3 regions of the Streptomyces sp. NPDC002499 genome follow, and region 1 is predicted to be linked to each of the others. Evidence: riboswitches for the same ligand, from Rfam matches in the RefSeq annotation. Region 1 holds a riboswitch; each other region holds the start of a gene.
What was found. Region 1 has a riboswitch for S-adenosylmethionine ahead of thrC (threonine synthase). Riboswitches for the same ligand answer to the same signal wherever they lie in the genome.
Positions count from the first base shown of each region.

Region 1 (4,706 bases):
CGTCGAGGGCACGCACAGACACGGCGAGGGGCCCGCACCCTGCCGGATGCGGACCCCTCGCCATGTGAAATGTTCAGGCGGTGACGCGAACCATGTCGGCCTGCGGGCCCTTCTGACCCTGCGAGATCTCGAACTCGACCCGCTGGCCCTCTTCCAGGGTGCGGTAGCCGTCCATCTGAATGGCGCTGTAATGGACGAAGACGTCCGCACCACCGTCGACCGCGATGAAGCCGTACCCCTTCTCCGCGTTGAACCACTTGACGGTGCCCTGAGCCATGCCTAACTCCCCTATTACTGGCCCTTGCACAGATCCACACTTCGCGGATCCGGGTCAGACCTCACCCCCCACGGATTGGGGGCGTGCGCCGGAACGCGTCGACCGCGGCCGAATGTATCCGTCCAACTGCCGTCTGCAACAGGTCAATCCGACGAGAATTCCGGGCACGACCGGTCGGGAATCTGGCGAGAATTCATTAGAATTCAGGGCAAGTCGGGCCCCATAAAAGGCGCAAAACACACAAAAAACCTGCTTACTTTGGCTACTTCTTGTCGCCCGTGCAGCAGGTTTCCGGGGAGGCCGACCCGTGGATCGGCGGCGCGTTCCCCAACTGTACCTCGCTCAACCCCACTGAATTGCCCCCTCCGCTTCTCTCACGGAGGGGGCAATCGGATGAACTCTTCGTAATCGCTGTTACCGAAGGTAATTATCGGCCGCGATCAACCACGTTCAGCCACCGGCGACGGCGGGGATGATCGAGACGCCGGCCCCGTCCGGGGTGACCGTCTCGAGCCCCTGCTCGAACCGCACGTCGTCGTCGTTCACGTACACATTGACGAACCGCCGCAGCTTGCCCTGGTCGTCCAGCACGCGCGCGGCGATACCGGCGTGGTTCTTCTCCAGATCGGCGATGACCTCGCCGAGGGTCGCCCCTTCGGCCGCGACCTCGGCCGCGCCGCCGGTGTAGGGCCGCAGGATGGTCGGGATACGGACGGAAACGCTCATGATGCGAGGCCTGCCTCTCGGAAGGAGTCGAGGTTCGGGCGGATGGTGGCGGTCAGACCGGTGCCGGCCACCGCGTCCAGGGTCTTCAGGCCGTCGCCGGTGTTCAGCACGACCGTGGTCTTGGTCGGGTCCAGGAGACCGTTCTCGATCAGCTTTTTCGCGACGCCGACGGTCACGCCACCGGCGGTCTCCGCGAAGATGCCCTCGGTCCGCGCCAACAACTTGATCGCGTCGACCACCTGCTCGTCGTTCACGTCCTCCACCGCGCCGCCCGTCCGGCGCGCGATGTCGAGCACGTACGGACCGTCCGCCGGGTTGCCGATGGCCAGCGACTTGGCGATGGTGTTCGGCTTCTGGGGGCGGACCACGTCGTGACCGGCCTTGTAGGCGACGGACACCGGCGAGCACCCCTCGGCCTGGGCGCCGAAGATCTTGTACGGCTTGTCCTCGACGAGCCCGAGCTTGATCAGCTCCTGCAAGCCCTTGTCGATCTTCGTGAGCTGCGAGCCGGAGGCGATCGGCACGACCAGCTGATCGGGCAGCTGCCAGCCGAGCTGCTCGCAGATCTCGTACGCCAGGGTCTTGGAGCCCTCCGCGTAGTACGGCCGCAGGTTGACGTTGACGAAGCCCCAGCCCTCGCCGGCCGGGTCGCCGATCAGCTCGGAGCAGAAACGGTTCACGTCGTCGTAGTTGCCCTCGATGCCGACGAGCTCGCCGCCGTAGATCGCGGCCATGACGACCTTGCCCTGCTCCAGGTCGTGCGGGATGAACACGCACGAGCGGAAACCGGCGCGCGCGGCGGCGGCGCCGACCGCGCCCGCGAGGTTGCCGGTGGAGGAGCAGGAGAGGGTGGTGAAGTCGAACGCGCGCGCGGCCTCGATGGCCTGGGCGACGACCCGGTCCTTGAAGGAGTGCGTCGGGTTGCCGGAGTCGTCCTTCACGAAGAGCTTGCCGGCGTCGACACCCAGCTCGCGCGCGAGGTTGTCGGCCTGGACGAGCTTGGTCCAGCCGGGGTTGATGTTCGGCTTGGTCGCCACGTCCGCGGGGACCGGCAGCAGCGGCGCGTAACGCCAGATGTTCGCGGGACCCGCTTCGATCCGCTTGCGGAGCTCCTCGGTTTCGTAGGCCGAGAAGTCGTACGCGATCTCGAGCGGGCCGAAACACTCCTCGCACGCGAAGACCGGTCCGAGCGGTACCCGGTGGCCGCACTCACGGCAGGAGAGCGCCGCGGCCGGGCCGAGGTCTACGGTGGAGTCGGTGGTGCTTGCAACAGTCTGCACAGCCATGGAGGCGAGGCCCTTTCTCCTCATCTTCCTCGCGACGCATCTCGCCACGAGACGGATTTGGCACCTTCCCTAGCCGGGAGCCTCGCGTAATGATCAACATTGATCTACGAGACCGGCTGGAGGGTTGCCGGGGCTTCATCGGGCCGTATCCCTCTGCCCCTCTGGATGAGCGGTATGCAGTTGTATGAGCGGTTGTGGGCGCCTCCGACCCTCGACATGCGATGGTCATCAGCGTTGTTCAAGACTGTAACCGAAGGCCAGGACAGTTGAGCTAGCCGTCCGAACCGCGAGATGGATCACACAAGATCCACTCGCCGAGAGAACGCAGAGGAGCCGCGCACTGTGCTGAACGAAGTCGAGCGTTGGCTGAGCACCCGCTCCTGGTCCGTGACCGATCGCCCGCTCCACAAGATTCTGGCCGCGAAGCACCGCACGGGCCAGTCGGTCAGTGTCGTGCTGCCCGCGCTCAACGAGGAGGAGACCGTCGGCGACATCGTCGCCGTCATCCGTCACGACCTCATGCAGCAGGTCCCGCTCGTGGACGAGATCGTCGTCGTCGACTCGGGATCCACCGACCGCACGTCCGAGGTCGCCGCGGCGGCCGGCGCGCGGGTCGTCCACCGCGACGACATCCTGCCGCACATCCCGCCCGTACCCGGCAAGGGCGAGGTGCTGTGGCGCTCGCTCCTGGTCACCACCGGGGACATCGTCTGTTTCATCGACGCCGACCTGAAGGAGTTCTCCTCGGACTTCGTCTCCGGCATCGTCGGCCCGCTGCTCACCGATCCCGGCGTCGACCTCGTCAAGGCGATGTACGACCGCCCCCTCGGCGGCGCCGCGGGCCAGGGCGGACGCGTCACCGAACTCATGGCCCGCCCGCTGCTGAACATGCACTGGCCGCAGCTGGCCGGCTTCGTGCAGCCGCTGGGCGGCGAGTACGCGGCCCGCCGCAGCCTGCTGGAACAGCTGCCGTTCCCGGTCGGGTACGGCGTCGAGCTGGGCATGCTGGTCGACGCCCTGCATCTGGTGGGCCTGGACGCGCTCGCCCAGGTGGACGTCGGGGTGCGCAAGCACCGCCACCAGGACGGGCAGGCGCTGGGCCGGATGTCCGCCGCGATCTACCGCACCGCGCAGCTCCGGCTGGCCCGCGGGCATCTGATCCGTCCCTCGCTGACCCAGTTCGAGCGGGGCGCGGACGGTTTCGAGCCGCGCACCTACTCCGTGGACACGGAGGAGCGGCCGCCGATGGTGGAGATCGCCGAGTACGCGCAGCGGAAGGTCGCCTGACGTCGGCGGGGTCGCCCGAGGACAGCAGGAGTCACCTGACGACAGCAGGTCACCCGCCGTATACGGCCTGCTCGCGGGTGCGCTCACACGTTTGAGCGTTTCCCGGCCGGGCTAGGTTGTGGCGTATGGCTTCCACGGCTTCCACGCAGGGCGCTGCCCAGGTATTGGTCGCGTCCAACCGCGGCCCGGTCTCCTACGACGTCCGGGAAGACGGCTCGCTGGCCGCCCGGCGCGGTGGCGGCGGGCTGGTCTCCGGGCTGTCGGCGATCGGGCCGGACGCGGGCGCGCTGTGGGTGTGCTCGGCACTGTCCGACGGCGACCGCGAGGCCGTACGGCGCGGGGTCGGCGAGGACGGCGTGCGGATGCTGGACATCCCGGCCGACGTGCACGCCGACGCGTACAACGGCATCGCCAACTCGGTGCTGTGGTTCGTGCACCACATGCTGTACCAGACGCCGCTGGAGCCGGTCTTCGACGCGGAGTTCCGGCGCCAGTGGGCGTCGTACGAGACGTACAACCGCGCCTTCGCCGAGGCGCTGGCCCAGGAGGCGGCCGAGGGTGCGGCGGTGCTGGTGCAGGACTACCACCTGTGTCTGGTGCCGGGAATGCTCCGCGAACTCCGCCCCGACCTGCGGATCGGGCACTTCTCGCACACGCCCTGGGCGCCGGTGGAGTACTTCCAGATGCTGCCCGACGACATCCAGGCGCGACTGATGGAGGGCATGCTCGGGGCGGACCGGGTGGGATTCCTGACCTGGCGCTGGGCGACGGCGTTCCAGAACTGCGCGGGCGCGGTCGACACCGACCGCTGGCTCTCCACGTGGCCGTCGGGCGCGCCAAGGGCCATCGAGCACCTTCAGCAGGACGGGACCACCCACCAGGAGCGGATCACCCGCCGGACGCTGATCGGTGTCCACGGCCTCGGTGCGGACGCCGAGTTCCTGCACGCCCGCTCGCACGAGGCGGACGTCGAGGAGCGGATGGCGGCCCTGCGCGAGGAGATCGGGGCGGGGCGCAGGGCGATCGTGCGGGTGGACCGGACCGAGCTGTCCAAGAACATCGTGCGCGGGCTGCTGGCGTACCGGCAGCTGCTCGACGACCGCCCCGAGTGGCGCGAGCGGGTCGTGCAC
Region 1 covers NZ_JBSFXO010000005.1:470,673-475,378, forward strand. Annotated here, with positions in the region: gene ACWD5F_RS16230 (cold-shock protein) at 74-277, opposite strand; gene ACWD5F_RS16235 (MoaD/ThiS family protein) at 728-1,003, opposite strand; gene thrC (threonine synthase) at 1,000-2,289, opposite strand; SAM riboswitch class I at 2,307-2,461, opposite strand; gene ACWD5F_RS16245 (glucosyl-3-phosphoglycerate synthase) at 2,632-3,576, shown strand; gene ACWD5F_RS16250 (alpha,alpha-trehalose-phosphate synthase (UDP-forming)) at 3,702-4,706, shown strand, end outside.

Region 2 (4,706 bases), on a different contig from region 1:
AGCCGAGCGGCGGGGAGCCGGCGGGCAGGAAGCCGACGCCGATCTCCAGCTTGCCGCTCTTGGCTATGTCCTTGGGCAACTCGGCGCTGATCGACTTCACTTCGGAGACCTTCAGCGTGGTCTCCTTGGCGGCGCCGAGGGACAGGGCACCCACGGTGACCGAGCCGGCGGCGGCGTTGTCGGTCGTGGTGGCCGCGTCACTGTCTCCCCCGCAGGCGGCGAGCCCGCCGGCGAGGGCGGCGACGACGGTGCCGGCGGTGAGTCCGCGAGTGAGTCTGCTGCGAAGGCTGAGGGGAGACATGGCTGTTCCTAGGCTCGGTGTTCAGGACTGTTGAGGGTGAGAAGGGTGAGGCTCAGAGGACCTTGCTGAGGAAGTCGCGGGTCCGTTCGTGCTGCGGTTTGTCGAGGACCTCGTGCGGCGGGCCCTGCTCGACGATCTTTCCGCCGTCGATGAAGACGACCCGGTCGGCGACCTCGCGGGCGAAGCCGATCTCGTGGGTGACGATGACGAGGGTGGTGCCGCTGGTCGCCAAGTCCTTGATGACGGCGAGGACTTCGCCGACGAGTTCGGGGTCGAGGGCGGAGGTCGGCTCGTCGAAGAGGATGACGCCGGGGCGCAGGGCGAGGGCACGTGCGATGGCGACGCGCTGCTGCTGGCCGCCGGACAGCTGCCTCGGATAGGCGCCGGCCTTCTCGCCGAGACCGACCCGGCCGAGCAACTCGCGGGCCAGTTCCAGGGCTTCGGGCTTGCCGAGCCGGCCGGTGGCGACGGGGGCCGCGGCCACGTTGTCGAGGACGGTCAGGTGCGGGAACAGGTTGAAGTTCTGGAAGACGAAGCCGATCCGGCTGCGCTGGGCGAGGATGGCCCGCTCGCTCAGCTCCTTCAACCGCTCCCCCTGCCGCTTCACGCCGATCAGTTCGCCGTTGACGCTGACGTAGCCGATCTCCGGCTTCTCCAGGTGGTTGATGACCCGCAGCAGCGTGGACTTCCCGGAGCCGGACGGGCCGAGGATGACGGTGACCTCGCCGGGCCGCACGGTCAGGTCGACGCCGTCCAGCACCCGGTGGGCGCCGTACCACTTGTGCACGTCGTGCACCTCCACCGCGGCGGGCGTGATGTCGGTCGGCGCTTCGAGGGTCTTGGCGCTCATATCGCGGCCTCCCGGCGGATACGGGCCCGCAGATCGGTGAGGCCGGTGCGGAGCTTCTGGATCGGCGTCGGCGGCAGGGAGCGCGTGGCGCCCCGGGCGTAGTACCGCTCGACGTAGAACTGGATGACCGACACGACACTCGTCAGGATCAGGTACCAGACGGTGACGACGAGGAGCAGCGGCACGATGTCACCGGGGTAGGTGGAGCCCATCGTCTGCGCGGAGCCGAACAGGTCGAGCAGGGAGACGTAGAAGACCAGCGAGGTGCTCTTGATCAGGCCGATCAGCTGGTTGACGTAGTTCGGGGTGATGGAGCGCAGCGCCTGCGGGAACACGATCCTGCGGAACTGGTAGCTCTTCGGCAGGCCGAGGGCGGAGGCCGCTTCGTGCTGGCCCTGGTCGACGGAGAGGATGCCGCCGCGGACCACTTCGGCCGCGTAGGCCGCCTCGTTGAGGCTGAGGCCGATGACGGCCACGACCATGTCGGTGGCCAGTTTCGACTCGTCGAAGGAGAAGAAGGCCGGCCCGAAGGGGACACCGACGCTCAACGTCCGGTACAGAGCACTGAAGTTGTAGAGGAAGAGCAGCACCACGATGAGCGGGATCGAGCGCAGCGCCCAGACGTAGGTCCAGCTCACCGCGCGCAGCACCGGGGACCTGGAGAGTCTGGCCAGGGCGAGCAGGATGCCGCCCAGGAGGCCGAGGACCGCGCTGTAGGCGGCCACTTCGAGGGTGATCAGCAGCCCGTCGAGGATGGTCGGCCGCAGGAACCAGTAGCCGAAGCGGTCCCACTGGTAGAACGGGTTGGTCGCCAGGCCGTGCACGAACTGGGCCGCGAGGACCAGCACGACCGCGGTGGCGATCCAGCGCCCCGGCCGGCGCAGCGGCTGAACTCGCTGTGCCGTGAGGGGTTTTGACGGTTCGTCGGCAGGCGGTGCCTCGGCGAGGGACACGGCGGCGCCAGGGGGTTCACTCATGGTGGGCTCCGGCAGGTTCGGACACCCCGGACCCCGGCGGTGGACGCGCGACGACGGGCGGCGCGCGCGGCTGCGCGGGACTGGGGGCGGGGAGGGGAACTGCACACCGGCGGAGGCGGGTGTGCGTCAGAGGTGCGCGGGCTGGCTGGTCGTCAGCCCCGACAGCGGGCACGGCCCGGTGCGGTACACAGTGCGCTGCTGACCCGGAGCAGATCGACGGCGCGGTCGGCGACGAACAGGTTCGCGTACGACAGCACGCAGCTCTGTGGGCGGCATGCGGCCGTCCTGAGAGCTGCGTACATGGCGTCACCTGTCACTGTCGGAGGCCCCCGGAAGGGGCCGCGCGCTTACCGAAACGTCATCCGGTCCGGTCGTCACCTGGGGCACCCCACCGCGGTGCGAGGGTTGCCGGTCAGCAAGCCAGGGCTTGTCGCTGACACTCATGACCGTTCTGGGCGATATTCAAGACACTTGCCCGAACGAATGTCAACGCCGGTCCACGAAGTGGAACGACTGTGGAGCTGCTGTGGACGGGCGGTGAGCGGCTATCGGGCCGCGTGGGCCGCCCAGTCGAGGATCTGCACGGCCGCGCCGGCCGCCTCCAGACCTCGGCAGTGGGCGTGGTGCCGGCGGGCGATGCCGTCCAGGTCGAGATGGGTGCCGAAGGCCGGGTGGGCGGCCAGGCGGCGGGCGTACGCCCACAGGGTCGGGTGGTCGGCGATGCGCTCGACCGCGCAGGCGTCCAGGTGATGCCGGTGCACGGTGTCGAGTTGGACCAGGGTGACCCACAACTCGACGTCGGCCGCGGTGATCTGATCCCGGATCATGTAGTCGCGTCCGACGAGCCACCGCTCCAGCGCACCCAGCGACTCCAGCAGCGTTTCGAGGGCCGCGTCCCGCTCCGCCTGCTCTCCGCCGGACTGTCCGGCACGCTGGGCGGCTCCCTCGATGTCCTGGGCGCACATCCGCTCGACGGCCTCGATCTCCGACTCGGCGCCGCACGGGTACAGCGAGAGCCGGTCGGCGCCGAAGCGGCGGGCGAGGTCGCGGGTGATGTCCGGGGCGTGGGTGCTGACGATCCGCCCGGACCAGTCGTCGCTGAGCACCGGTCCGACGGCCGGCCCCGAGTACCGGTGGGCGCTCGCCTCGTACAGCGGGCGCAGCACCGAGTGGCCGCCCTGCGGGGAGTCGGGGACGGCGGGCAGGTAGGTCGCCGGACAGACGGTGTCCAGGCCGAGCAGGCTGTGGGTGACGGCGATGCGCAGGCCGTCGGGACACGCGGTGGACAGATGGAGGCGGTAGCGGCGCGGAACGGCGTAGTGGCCGCTGCGCGGATCGCCGCCGATGCGGCCCCGGAAGGCGGGCGCGGACGGAGTGGTGGTGTGGGCGGCCAGCGGTGTGACGGACATGACTCTCCCCGGGAGCGGGCGCGGACGTACGCGCGGCGGAAGCGACGTCGGACGGGAAGGGGCCGGGCTCAGCCGTGCGGTGCGGACGGACGACGCCGGTGGCGTCCGGTCGCGGGACGACGCGTGGGCGTCGCGGGCACGGGAGGGGCGCGGCTCAGCCTTGGCGGCTGATCGCGCTGCAGACGCGCAGCAGATCGATGTGGCGGCGGGAGGTGAGGAGAGGCGAGCGGCTCACGCGTACGGTGACCGGTCCAAGGCGCCTCATGTCATTCCCTACCTGTTCACTAGGATTCCCTTCTGGAGTGTCGATCCCCCTGGCTGCGGCGTCAAGAGGGCGTCCACCGACCGGTCGGTGTCCCGTTCGGTTTCGGTGTGCCGTTCGGTTCACATCGGCCCGTTCAGTTCACGTCGGCCCGGGCGGCACCGTCGTCCAGGGCGTCGTCCTCCTCCGCCGGGCTGTCGGAGAGGAAACCGCCTGACTGGTGGCGCCACAGCTTCGCGTAGGTGCCTTCGGACGCGAGCAGTTCCTCGTGCGTGCCCTGCTCGACGATCCGGCCGCGGTCCAGGACCACAAGGCGGTCCATGCCGGCGACCGTGCTCAGCCGGTGCGCGACCACGAGCGCGGTGCGCCCCTCCATGAGCCGCCACAGTGCCTCCTGGACGAGCAGTTCGCTCTCCGAGTCGAGGGCGCTGGTCGCCTCGTCGAGGAGCAGGATCGGCGCGTCGCGCAGGATCGCCCGGGCCAGCGCGACCCGCTGGCGCTGGCCGCCGGAGAGCTTGATGCCGCGCTCGCCGACCATCGTCTCGAAGCCTTCGGGCAGCGTGTCGGCGAACTCCGTGACGTGCGCGGCCTCGGCCGCCCGGCGGATCTCGGCGTCGGTGGCGTCCGGGCGGGCGAAGGCGATGTTGTCCCGCAGGGTGCGGTGGAACATGGCCGGGTCCTGGGGCACGTACGCGATCAGACCGCGCAGGTCGGCCTGACGGAGCCTGCTGATGTCCTGGCCGCCGATCAGGATGCGGCCGGCGTCCAGGTCCGTCATCCGCAGCAGCAGCCGGGTGAGGGTGGTCTTGCCGCCGCCGGACCGCCCGACCAGGCCGATCTTCGCGCCGCCGGGCACGGCGAGGTCGAGTCCGTCGAAGAGCGGGGCGCCGGGTCCGTGGGCGAAGGT
Region 2 covers NZ_JBSFXO010000008.1:470,246-474,951, reverse strand. Annotated here, with positions in the region: gene ACWD5F_RS25015 (ABC transporter substrate-binding protein) at 1-301, opposite strand, end outside; gene ACWD5F_RS25010 (amino acid ABC transporter ATP-binding protein) at 354-1,151, opposite strand; gene ACWD5F_RS25005 (amino acid ABC transporter permease) at 1,148-2,128, opposite strand; SAM riboswitch class IV at 2,467-2,576, opposite strand; gene ACWD5F_RS25000 (glutathione S-transferase C-terminal domain-containing protein) at 2,674-3,537, opposite strand; gene ACWD5F_RS24995 (putative leader peptide) at 3,692-3,802, opposite strand; gene ACWD5F_RS24990 (ABC transporter ATP-binding protein) at 3,936-4,706, opposite strand, start outside.
Region 2: it holds a riboswitch for S-adenosylmethionine, as region 1 does, so the genes downstream of both, ACWD5F_RS25005 (amino acid ABC transporter permease) here and thrC (threonine synthase) in region 1, are expected to answer to the same signal.

Region 3 (4,706 bases), on a different contig from region 1:
CCTCGCGCTCCTCGACCCTCGGCTCGCCGGCGAGGTCGAGGTGGACGTACTCGACGACCTTCGACGAGCGCGTCACGTCGAAACGCGTGAGGTTGCCGCACAGAGTGCAGCGCCACCGCGTGGCTGCGGTGGGGAGGGGAACCGTCATCGTGACTGTCCGCTTTCCTTCTAGTGTCCGTGACGCCCGGCTTCCCCGGTGCGTGTGGCTCGTAACCCTACGGCCTGGCGCGTACTCGCCGCCCGTCCGTCCGCGGCGGCGAGGCGGTCTGTGCGTGTGCGTCCCGTTACGCCATGCTCTGTGTCCATGATCAGCAACTGGAGCGCGACGGTCGGCAGGACGTTCAGAACCGGCCGGATGCCGTCGGCACCGGTCACGTACGGGCTGATCGCGGTCTGTTGTCTGGTCTTCGCGGTCGGCCCGGCCTCGGGGCTGAATCCGGCCTACGGCTCCGGGGACGCGCTGCTCGCCGCGCAGCGCGCCTATTTCCACCGCTGGGGCGTGGTCCCGGCGGACCTCGTCGCGGACCCCGCGGGATCCGTCCTCACCCCCGCCACGGCCCTCTTCATCCACGGCGGCTGGGTCCACCTGCTCGGCAACATGCTCTTCCTCTACGTCTTCGGTGTGATGACCGAGGAGCGGATGGGCCGCGTGCGGTTCACGCTCTTCTACCTCGTCTGCGGCTACCTCGCCCTGCTGGGGTACGCGGCCGCCAACTCCTCCTCCGAGCAGTCCCTGGTGGGAGCGTCGGGGGCGATCTCGGCGATCCTCGGTGCGTTTCTGTACCTGTTCCCCGGGGCGCGGGTGACCAGCCTGCTGCCGTTCCTGTTCTTTCTGCCGATGCGGTTCCCCGCGTGGGTCGTGCTGCCGTTCTGGGCGGCGCTGCAGTGGGTGGCGGCGGGGCGGGCGGAGCAGGGGCCCGGGGTGGCGTATCTGGCGCACCTGGTGGGCTTCTCGCTGGGCTTCGGTTACGCGTGGGCCCGATTCCGCCGTACGACTAGAGTGAAGGCCGCCCCAGCTCCGGCCCCCGAGGGAGAGAACCAGCCGTGATCACCGCGATCGTCCTCATCAAGACCAGCGTGGACCGGATCCCCGAGATCGCGGAGTCGATTGCCTCGCTGGAATCTGTGAGCGAGGTGTTCTCCGTGACGGGTACGTATGACTTGATCGCGATGGTTCGGGTCAAGGAGCACGAGGACCTCGCGGAGGTCATCCCCGGGCGGATCAGCAAGATCCCCGGTGTGGAGGGCACGGACACGCACGTGGCGTTCCGGACGTACTCCCAGCATGACCTGGAGGCGGCCTTCGCGATCGGGTTGGACTCCTGACCACCTGAAGACCGCCTCCCGGCGAAAACCACTCACACCGCCGGGACGCAGCGGCCGTTCTCCGTGTGGTAGGTCCACTTGGCGCCTGCCGTCACCAGTTCCTTCACGGCACCGATGAAACGCTCGACGTGCTCGTCGGGGGTGCCCGCGCCGAAGCTCACCCGGATCGCGTTGAGGGACTTCTCGCCCGGGGCCGCCTCGGGAGCGCCGCATTCGCCCTGGGTCTGGGGGTCGGTGCCCAGGAGGGTGCGCAGCAGCGGGTGGGCGCAGAAGAGGCCGTCGCGGACGCCGATGCCGTACTCGGCGGAGAGGGCGGCGGCGAAGTGGGAGCTGTTCCAGCCGTCGACGACGAAGGAGATGACGCCCACGCGCGGGGCGTCATCGCCGAAGAGGGACAGGACGCGCACCTCCGGGACCTCCGCCAGACCCACCCGCACTGTCTCGATCAGGTGCTGCTCGCGCGCGACCAGCGTGTCGAAGCCCGCCTCGGTCAGCGCCTTGCAGGCCGACGCGATGGAGTAGGCGCCGATGACGTTCGGGGAGCCGGCCTCGTGGCGGGCGGCGGTGTCGTGCCACTCCACGTCCACTCCCCCGTCCTCGCGCCGGCTGACCTTGCGGCTGGCGCCGCCGCCCGCGAGGTAGGGGTCGGCCGCCTGGAGCCAGTCGGCGCGGCCGGCCAGGACGCCGGAGCCGAAGGGCGCGTACAGCTTGTGGCCGGAGAAGGCGATCCAGTCGACGTCGAGGTCCTGGACGGACACCGGGTGGTGCGGGGCGAGTTGGGCGGCGTCCAGGACGATCCGGGCGCCGTGCGCGTGCGCGGCGGCGGCCAGTTCACGGACCGGCCACAGCTCGCCGGTGACGTTCGAGGCGCCGGTGACGCAGACCAGGGCCGGGCCGTAGGGGTCACGGGCGGTGAGGGCCCGCTCCAGGGTCTCGACGGCCTGGGCCGGGGTGCGCGGGGCGTTGAGGTAGGTGACGCGGGCGTCCTGCCAGGGCAGCAGCGAGGCGTGGTGCTCGGTCTCGAAGACGAAGACCTGGCAGTCGGCGGGCAGGACCGCGGCGAGGAGGTTGAGGGAGTCCGTGGTGGAGCGGGTGAAGATCAGCTGGTCGTCGGGGCGGCAGTCCAGGAACTCCTCGACCGTCCGGCGGGCGTTCTCGAAGAGGTCGGTGGAGAGCTGCGAGAGGTAGCCGGCGCCGCGGTGGACGCTGCCGTAGTACGGGGCGTAGGCCGCCACGTCGTCCCAGACGCGCTGGAGGGCCGGGGCGCTGGCCGCGTAGTCGAGCGCCGCGTAGGTGACTTCGCCGCCCGTGACGAGCGGGACGGTGACGTCCCGGCCCAGGACGGGCAGCGGGGCACAGACGGAGGTGGCGGCGGCAGCGGTGGCGACAGACATGGCGAACTCCCGTGAGAGGCAGGCGAATTCACTGCGCGGGCGGACATGGCTCCGGCGCAGGAGAAAGGTGAAGGGGGTATGCGGAGGCGGGGCTCGGCGCCCTATCGCATTCGCTTGCTCACAGAGAACTCCCTCGAGACCAGGACCCCTGGTGTCTTTCGAGGGGCCCGCGCTTGCCGCAGACCTCGCTGCCTACGGCCTGGTCTTCACCCGGGGCACCCCGCCACGGACGGAGGGTTGCCGGACAGTCGGCCGGGGCCTCATGACTGTCACTCATGACCTGGTCCAAAAACTTACGTGAGGTGATCGTCGTCCCGCAACCCGTGTCCGGATCGCGGGACGACGACCGCCGTACCGCTACGCGTTGCTGGCCGCCGCCCAGCGCTCCAGGGTCCGCTTGGCGGCGCCCGAGTCGATCGACTCCGCCGCCTTCTCCATCCCGGCCCGGAGCTGGTCCGCCAGCGGCTCGTCACCCGGCTCCAGGGCCACCAGGGCGGCCGCCGAGTTCAGGAGTACGGCGTCCCGCACCGGGCCCGTCTCGCCGTCCAGGAGCCGGCGGGCGACGCCGGCGTTGAACTCGGGGTCGGCGCCGCGCAGCGCCTCCACCGGGACCAGCGGAAGGCCCACGTCACGGGGGTCGAAGGACTCCTCGGTGACCTTGCCGTCGCGGACGATCCACACCCGGGAGGTGGCCGTGGTCGTCAGCTCGTCGAGGCCGTCGTCGCCGCGGAACACCAGGGAGGAGTTGCCCCGCTCGGCGAAGACGCCCGCGATGATGGGCGCCATCCGTGGATCAGCGACCCCGACCGCCTGGGCCCGCACCCTGGCGGGGTTGGTCAGCGGGCCCAGCGCGTTGAACACTGTGCGGATGCCCAGCTGGCCGCGCGCGGCGCCCGCGTGACGCAGGGCCGGGTGGAACTTGATCGCGAAGCAGAAGGTGATCCCGGCTTCCTCGGCGACCTCGGCCACCCGCTTCGGGGTCAGCTCCAGGTTGACGCCGAGCCGCTCCAGGACGTCGGAGGCGCCGGACGCGGAGGACGCGGCCCGGTTGCCGTGCTTGACGACCTTCGCGCCCGTGCCGGCGATCACGATCGAGGACATCGTGGAGATGTTCACCGTCTTCGCGCCGTCGCCGCCGGTGCCGACGATGTCCACCGTCTTGCCGGACACCTCGATCACGTTGGCGTGCGCGTACATCGCGCGCACCAGACCGGTGATCTCCTCGACCGTCTCGCCCTTGGCCCGCAGCGCCACGACGAACCCGGCGATCTGCGCGTCCGTCGCCTCGCCGCGCATGATCTGGTCCATCGCCCAGAAGGTGGCGTCGGCGTCCTGGTCCTTGCCGTACAGCAGGGAGTTCAGTACCTCGGGCCAGGAACGGCCCGCCGCGATGTCGCCTCCAGCGGGGGTCACAGCGCTCATACGGCCGCTCCTGGGTGTCGTAGAAGGTGCTTCACAAGACGTGCCCCACCCTATCCAGCGCGCGGCACGGCGAAGGGCCCCGTCCGGTGTTCGGACGGGGCCCTTCGACTGTGGCGTGGCGACGCCTCAGCGATCAGTGGTGGCCGTGGCCGCTCGTGATCTCCTTGTACTCCTCGACGGTCGGCTTGGGGATCTGGGACTCCTCGCCGTAGTACGCCTCGCTCAGCTTGGCGCGCAGCTTCTCGGAGCCCTTGACCTTGCGCTCGACGCCGTTCTCGTCGACCGTCGCGCCGATCGCGGCCGGCACGTACTGCTCGTGCGCGGTGAGCGTGTGCAGCGCGTCCTGGCTGAGCGGCTCGTGCACCTCGATGAACTCACCGTGCGGCAGGCGCTTGATGATGCCCGACTCGCGGCCGTGCAGCACCTTGTCGCGGTCCCGGCGCTGGAGGCCCAGGCAGATCCGCTTGGTGGCGATGAACACGAGGACCGGCACGACGAAGAAGCCGACGCGGACGAACCAGGTGATCGCGTTGATCGACAGGTGGAAGTGCGTGGCCCAGAGGT
Region 3 covers NZ_JBSFXO010000009.1:7,166-11,871, reverse strand. Annotated here, with positions in the region: gene ACWD5F_RS25350 (hypothetical protein) at 1-148, opposite strand, end outside; gene ACWD5F_RS25345 (rhomboid family intramembrane serine protease) at 305-1,048, shown strand; gene ACWD5F_RS25340 (Lrp/AsnC family transcriptional regulator) at 1,045-1,326, shown strand; gene ACWD5F_RS25335 (aminotransferase class V-fold PLP-dependent enzyme) at 1,359-2,720, opposite strand; SAM riboswitch class IV at 2,885-3,001, opposite strand; gene trpD (anthranilate phosphoribosyltransferase) at 3,078-4,142, opposite strand; gene qcrB (cytochrome bc1 complex cytochrome b subunit) at 4,276-4,706, opposite strand, start outside.
Region 3: it holds a riboswitch for S-adenosylmethionine, as region 1 does, so the genes downstream of both, ACWD5F_RS25335 (aminotransferase class V-fold PLP-dependent enzyme) here and thrC (threonine synthase) in region 1, are expected to answer to the same signal.